2 regions of the Halomonas sp. DP5Y7-2 genome follow, and region 2 is predicted to be linked to the other one. Evidence: riboswitches for the same ligand, from Rfam matches in the RefSeq annotation. Region 2 holds a riboswitch; the other holds the start of a gene.

Region 1 (3,645 bases), 120 kb from region 2:
CCCGGGATGGCATCAGCTTCATCAGGACGAGAGATACGAGCACCGGAACAAAGGCAGCCAGCAGGAAGGATTCCAGTAATGTCGCGGTGCCACCGTTAGGCGAGGGGAACATCCACAGTCCGGCCAGCAGACCTGCTGCGGTACTGATCACTGCATTGCGACCGTGATAGCGGCGGTTGAACAGGCCGAAAAACACCGGAAAGGCTGCGGCAGAGCACAGCAGGTCTGCCAGCAGGAACAGGTAGAGGACGCTGTAGCCCTGCGCAGCGACCCACGTCACTGGTACTGCAGCGACGACGATGAGCCAGCGCGCCATTCTCATCAAGGCCGCCTCACTGGCCTGGGGCAGCAGCCTGTGCATGTCGACGGCGATAATGCTGGAGGTGGCATTGATCGTTGTGTCGGCGCTACTCATTACCAGCGCAAGGCCAAGAGGAATCAGGGCCAAGGCAAACCACAGAGGCACGTCGGACAACAATACGCTGAACAGAGCGACGGAGCCGTCTCCCTCAAGTCCTAGGCCGATGAACGCCAGACCGAACAGACCCATGAGCACGATGACCGGGAAGTTGAAGAGTCCCGCGATCCAGAAGCCACGCCTGAGCACGCGAGTATCCCGGGCCGCATAGATCCTCTGCCAGGTTCCTTGGTAGAACAGACCCGTCAGCATCACCGCGAGAAAGAAGGTCAGGCCTGCGCGCAGGCCGCCAGCATCGGTGATATCCAGCAGTTGCGGAGCGCGCTCGCGCAGCCCCTCGAGCGTCGGAGCAACGCCACCCGCCGCCTGCCAGCCAAACATGAGCAAGAGAGCCAGCAGTGGCAGGATCACCAGCATCTGCACCTTGTCAGTGAAGATGGTGGTACGCAGACCGCCGTAAAAGGTGTAGAGCAGGGTGGCGATCATCACCACGCTGGCGGTTAGCCAGAGGGGGATGGGGGCCAGCAGGGTCACCATGTGGGCAATGGCGGTCAGCCCTGCAGCCAGAGAGATAAACAGGTAGAACAGCATAATCGCCAGGGTGAAGGCATACATCGTGCGGCCGTAGCGGTGGATCACGAACTCGGTCAGGCCGTGGCCTTCGGGAATCAGCTCCCGCATGCGTCGACCAAGAGGAATCATCACCAGGCGAGGCACCATGGAGCCGAGCGCGTAGCCAATGACCGCCGCGATACCGCCCCAGGTGGCAGCCTGGGCCGGTCCAAACAGGATCCAGGTGCCCAGTGTGGTGGCAATCAACGTCAGCACCGTGGCACGAGTGTTCTGGCTGTTTCGTGCGGAGATGTAGTCATCAAGGCCGCCCCGACGGCGTCGGGCGTAGAGCAGGCCTGGAATGGCAAAGATGGCAGCGCACAGCAGCAGCCACAGCGCCGTCCAGAGAGGGTCGAGCATCATCGAGAGAAACCTCTTTCTTATCGTTGTCCGCAGGGACCAGTGGACATCGGGACGGACGGCGGGCAGGAAGAAAGAGGGAGTGCGGCAACCATCCTTCCCTTCGCCGGCATGACCCGGATCAGGTTCAAAGGGTTACCGCGCAATGCGGAATCTCAGCCCCGTACTATGGCCTTGGTGCGATACAGCGCTGTCGCGGCGCTGTCACGACCTGTATGGCCAGTAGGGCTCCCCTAGGAAGAGGTCCAGACTAGGGCCGGCTAGTGGGGCTGTCAATTGCAGAAAGGTAGGGCGCTCGTTGCGGAAGCATCGCGCCGCTAACGCCCCTCGAGTGACATTGCTTGGCAGGCCCGATCCAGCCAGTGGGTCGTCTCCGAGAGCCTGGGGTGGGGGTTGTTGTTGCAGTCGAAGCAACCCGAGCTCTTCGCCACCTCTGCCAGCGACGTATCAGAGGTAGCGTTCAGCACGAGGGTGCGCCGATGCCCTCCGCCGCCGGCAAGAAAGTGGGCGGCTTCAGCGTGCTGGACTTCCATGGGAAAGGACAGGTCTGACATGGGAAAGGACAGGTCTGACGTGGGAGTGTCTGGTGAGACAGTGTCTTCGGCAAGCGCAGTGCCTGGCTGGCCTCTGCACCAGATGACTTCAAATCCCCTCTGATGGGCATGCAGGCCAATGCGATGCACGTCCCTGATCGGCCCAGCCATTACCAGGCGCAGCGCAGGTTGGATCAGCAGCGCAAGCAGCTGATCGCATTGCTGTACCAGTGGCTCATGTTGCTCGACGCGCCTCAGTCGGGCGGGGGAGCCATTCAAGTTGATAAGGCGAACCAGCGCAGGTTGTCCGAGCAGCGTCGCGTGCAGGACTTCCAGATGGGTCTGTGTCGGGCTGTCCGGCAGCAGTAGTTCCGCGACGTGGTCGCGACCCTGGCTGACATGGACTGTCGTCAGGGGGGAGTGATGGACGTCGGCGTGCTGGCGCAGGTCCTTAAACGGATGCGGTAGTCGGTAGGCGTTGCCGTCCTCGTCAACCGGCTCCGCTTGAGTGGTCTGCATACGGTAATCCACAAGACCGTAAGCGCTGCCCAGTTGAGTCTCCAGCCAGGCGGCACGTCCTTGGTACGTGAGCGAGAGAGCTCGCTCGATCGCCATCAAGTTTTGGTAATACATGGCATTCGCCTCTTGAGCACCGTGAGCGAACGTACTGTCCACGCAGCGTGGAAAATTCTGATGCATTCAACCATACAAACAGCCAAATTCATGAGCAGGCCAGAAGGATGCTTGTGCGTCCTATCACGTCAGGGGAACGACCAGGAGAGCCAGCATGGACCAGTATGCCTGGGTGCGAGAAGCATTGACGCTTGCCGGGACGGTACTCGTCAGGGTGTCGCCAGCGGCGGTGGTGCTAGACGTGGCCGGCGATTGTGCGTCGGTGTTGGGAGGATCTCGCGATGAGGTTGTCGGACGTTCGTTGTCGGAGCTGCAGGGGCACTCCGCCAGGCTTGCAGAAGCCATGGCGGGTGCGGGCAGGCAGTGGGACGAGCAGGGAAGGGGGCAAAGCCGTAGCTCGGCTTACGTGATGCTGCCTGATGGCAGCATGGTGCTGCGTCTGCCGATGCAGCAACGACCTGATCATGGTGTGGTGGCTCGGCTAGCGGATCATCTTCCTGTCATGGTGGCCTACGTGGATCGAGACCTGTGCTTTCGCTTCAACAATCAGGCATATCAGGACTTCATTGGCCTTACGTCGTCTGAATTGGCAGGTCAGCCGGTGGCATCGGTTCTCGACGCCTCCTCCTATGCGAAGATTCAGCCGCGCTTCGCGCGTGCCCTGGCGGGGGTAGAGGTCAGCTACGAGGATGCACTGGTATTGCAGGACGGCAGGAGAGCATTTTTCAAGGTGAACTACTTGCCGGATATCGTGGATGACGGTGTCGCGGGCTTCTACGCCATCATTCAGGACGTCTCTGAATACCGATCGATGATCCAGCTGCTACGGGATGTGCACACCGGCGTTAACCGCACGGATATCGAGACGTCCGAGATCGTCGATATGCTGCTGCGAGATGCGCTTGTTTACCTGGGCCTGGACATCGCGTTGGTCAGCGAGGTGGTGGGTGAGCAGTACAGCGTGCGCTGGGCGGCCAGTGATGGGGCGCCGGTAGGTCCTGGGGATACCTTTCCTCTGGGAGATACGTATTGCCGTCTTACCCTTGATGCGTGTGACGTCTTTGCTACCCATCATGCCAGGTGTGATGA
Region 2 (3,645 bases):
ATCTTGTCCACTTCCTCTTCGATGGAGGACGTCACCGCAGAGTTGCCTAGATTGCCGTTGATTTTCACCAGAAAGTTACGCCCGATGATCATCGGCTCGGCTTCGGGATGATTGATGTTGGCCGGGATGATGGCACGCCCGGCGGCCACTTCCTGGCGCACGAACTCGGGGGTGATCTCATCCGGCAAACGGGCTCCGAACGACTGGCCGGGGTGCTGGTGGCCAAGTATCGCTTCGACCTCGTCACTGCCACGATAAGGGTCCTGAAGGGCCTGTCGACGTTGATTCTCGCGAAGTGCAATGAACTCCATTTCCGGTGTGATGATGCCGCGCCGCGCGTAATGCAATTGGGTGACGTTGCCCGGGCGGCCATCGGCGGTCCTGGTGGCGCGACGTGGTGTGCGCGTCAGCTCGAAGCGCAGCGGTGCCAGCAGTGGGTCATTGGCACGCCGGCGGCCGTACTCGGAGGTGGGACCGTCGAGCCACTCGGTGTCGTTGCGCTCCTCAATCCAGGGCCTGCGCAACTCGGCCAGTCCCTTGCGCAGATCGACCTGTACCGCCGGGTCGGTATAGGGGCCTGAGGTGTCGTACACCAGTAGCGGTGGATTGGCTTCGTCGGCGCCTGAAGTGCGCGTCGGCGACAGGGTGATTTCGCGAAATGGCACCCGCAGGTCGGGGCGGGAGCCCTCTACATAGACCTTGCGAGAGCCTGGCAGGGGAGTGACGGCGGCCTGGTCGACCCTGGCCGTCTCGGCCAGGAAGTGAGCGTCATGGCGGGATCTCGGATGAGACGAGGGATGGTCGAGTGACATAGGTGGTTTCCTCTCACGGCGGTGCAGGGCAAGTGGCGTCGCCCTGATGGTGGTAATGGCACGTCGCGAGGGAGAAGGGGGGGCGTCGAGGCCGTGGCCGTGAGCGCTTGATCCCTACGCTGGTCCTCGCCTCGATGCCGTAACATCGGGGGTATCCCCAGATCAGGTTCAACGGGTCTCATGCGCTGCATGATCTCAGCCGCTGGCTGCGGCACCCCGTCAAGCGTTGCTGTTGTCAGCTTGTCTGTGTTGTCGAGCGCGATCACCCAGGTCGATCGCCCAGTTCGATCGCCTAAAGGCGTCGTCAAGGTCAGTCGCTCAGCTCCAGTCCCATCTGCCAGAAGTCGGTCTCGAGACGGGTCGCGTCGCTAAAGATGCGCGCCAGCCGGTCGAAACGAGCGCTCGATACCTGGCTGAGCTGGTCGTCGAGCCAGTGCCTTTCGCGCACGGCCGAGGCCTGAAAGTCAGGGCTTGAGTACATGGTGATCCAAGCATCGTAGGGATTGTCGCCACCACGCAGCGTCTCGGGATGATCCGCCAGCCAGCGGCCGATGTCGGCGTAGCCGACCATGCAGGGCGCCAGGGCGACGTGCAGGTCCAGCAGATCACCACGACTGCCGGTGTCGAGGACGTAGCGGGTATAGGCCAGGGTGGCACGTGCCTCCGGTAGACGGCTGAGCTCGCTGTCGTCAATGCCCCATTCTCGGCAGTAGGCAAGATGCAGGCCCAGTTCGACCTCGAGGATCGTCTGCATCCCCTTGAAGGCCCCCTGCAAGCTCTCCAGGTCCTGGCTCTTGTAGGCAGCAAGGGCGTAGGCGCGTGAAAACTGCAGGAGAAACAGGTAGTCCTGCTTCAGATAGTGGCGAAAGCTGGCGTCATTCAGGTCGCCGCGCCCAAGTGCACGAACGAAGTCGTGCTCGGTATAGCGCCGCCAGTCGTCGCGGCAGGCAGCGATCAGATCGTTGAAGCAGTAGCCCATGATAGCTCCGGCATAGTGGATCCGGTGGGCGGGGCAGAGAAGGACGGCGGGGAGGAAGGGCAGGCCCCCGCAGGGAAGGCGTGCCACCGCCTGATTCCCTACGCCGGTTCAAGGTGTGAGTCCACACCGCACCCGGATCAGGTTCCACGGGATCGGTGCTGTCGGGCTGCTACACCACGCTGGCCCTGCACCATCTCAGCCGGATTGACCGGCACCCCGTCAAGCGAGTCGACCGCAGTCTAGCACGCCCTTGCGGCTTTGCCAGACACCACTTTCGGATAGCATCGGAAGGGGGCGTCAAGGGAGGTTGTCGAGAGAGACTATCTAATGATGACGCCGCGGCCATGAGGGGCATGGCCGCGGCGTCCTGCAACGACGCTGATGATGGCTGATGATGGATCAGCGACGATCTGGCGTGGGGGTGTCGATCGGGTGGCCAGGGTCGCTGTGCACCTCAGCCGATTGATGGGGGCGCCGGAAGGACTGCACAGGCATGTCTCGGGGACGCTCGCTGGGGGGAGCGGTTGGCGCGCCCGACGAGGGTAGCTGACTCTCGATGTGTAGATCGGCGACGACCCTGGGGGGGCGTGTCTCACTGGGTACCAGCAGAAGCCCGGCGCGGGCCAGGCGGCGGCCGATGGTCAGGCTGGAGCTCCAGCGCACCAGCGGAGCCGCCAGCACCAGGCCGAGCCAGACGGGCGTCAGCCAGAGAAAGAAGCTCGGAGTGTAGGCCCAGGTGACAAGAGCCCACACCGCACCAATCAGCGACCACAGCCAGGTATGGCGGAAGGCTTCCCGCCAGGGCAGTGCCCGCCCCTCTCGGGATAGCGGGTCCCAGGCAACGGTACGACCGGTCAGCACCTGGATCACGAAACGGCTGTGGAAGACCATCATCAGCGGTGCGATCAGCATGGCGAACAGGGTCTCCACCAGCATGCTCAAGACCAGTTTTGGGCGTCCCCCGTAGCCCTCTGGATCCCGCATGAGACCAAGTATCAGTCCCAGCACCTTGGGCATCAGCAGCATGCCCAAGGTGCCGATCAACAAGGGAATGATCAGGTTGGGCGGAGCGATGGGCCAGTCAGGGAACAACTGCGAGCTGGCGGTGAAGAAGTTCGTGGGAACGAGCGCCCTGATCAGCGCATCGATGGTACTGATGACCAGGATCGCCAGCCACACCAGCGACGACAGGTAGGCCAGCGCGCCGAAGAAGAAGTGCAGACGGCTCAGCACATGCAGGCCATGGCCATTCAGCAGGCGCAGATGCTGCAGGTTGCCCTGTACCCAACGTCGATCACGCTTGGCATAGTCGAGAATGTGGCTGGGCATTTCCTCATAGCTGCCGCCCAGGTCGGTGCGCATGCGCACCTGCCAGCCGGCCCGGCGCAACAGCGCTGCCTCGACAAAGTCATGACTGAGGATATCGCCACCCAGGGGCGGCTTGCCGGGGAGCTCGGGAAGGCCACAGGCGTCGGTGAACGCGTCCACCCGAATGATGGCATTGTGGCCAAAATAGTTGGCTGCGGTGGCGTGCCAGAAGCTCAGCCCTGCCGCCAGCATGGGCGAGTAGAGCGCGGCAGCGAATTGATTGCAGCGCCCGAACAGACTTTGCTGGCGCACGGGAATGGGCACCGTCTGCAGTAGCCCCAGCCGAGGATTGGCCATCATCTCGTCGATGAGCTCGACCACCGTGGTCCCGCTCATCAGGCTGTCGGCGTCGACCACCAGCATATAGTCGTAGTGGCTGCCCCAGCGGGTGCAGAAGTCGCTCAAGTTGCCTGCCTTGCGCCCTGCGTTGCTGTCCCGGTGGCGATAGTGCAGCCGGCAGTGGCCCTCGAGTCGCTGCTGCAGCGC

Evidence for each region. A riboswitch is a leader RNA that binds a small molecule or an ion and turns the genes downstream of it on or off. The one in region 2 is predicted to bind thiamine pyrophosphate.
Region 1: it holds a riboswitch for thiamine pyrophosphate, as region 2 does, so the genes downstream of both, KUW18_RS00020 (sodium:solute symporter family protein) here and tenA (thiaminase II) in region 2, are expected to answer to the same signal.

The regions. Positions count from the first base shown of each region.
Region 1 covers NZ_JAHVHY010000001.1:1,362-5,006, reverse strand. The annotation lists gene KUW18_RS00020 (sodium:solute symporter family protein) at 1-1,393, opposite strand, end outside; TPP riboswitch at 1,472-1,635, opposite strand; gene KUW18_RS00015 (hypothetical protein) at 1,708-2,556, opposite strand; gene KUW18_RS00010 (diguanylate cyclase) at 2,711-3,645, shown strand, end outside.
Region 2 covers NZ_JAHVHY010000001.1:121,902-125,546, reverse strand. The annotation lists gene thiC (phosphomethylpyrimidine synthase ThiC) at 1-812, opposite strand, end outside; TPP riboswitch at 907-1,041, opposite strand; gene tenA (thiaminase II) at 1,123-1,791, opposite strand; TPP riboswitch at 1,869-2,020, opposite strand; gene mdoH (glucans biosynthesis glucosyltransferase MdoH) at 2,191-3,645, opposite strand, start outside.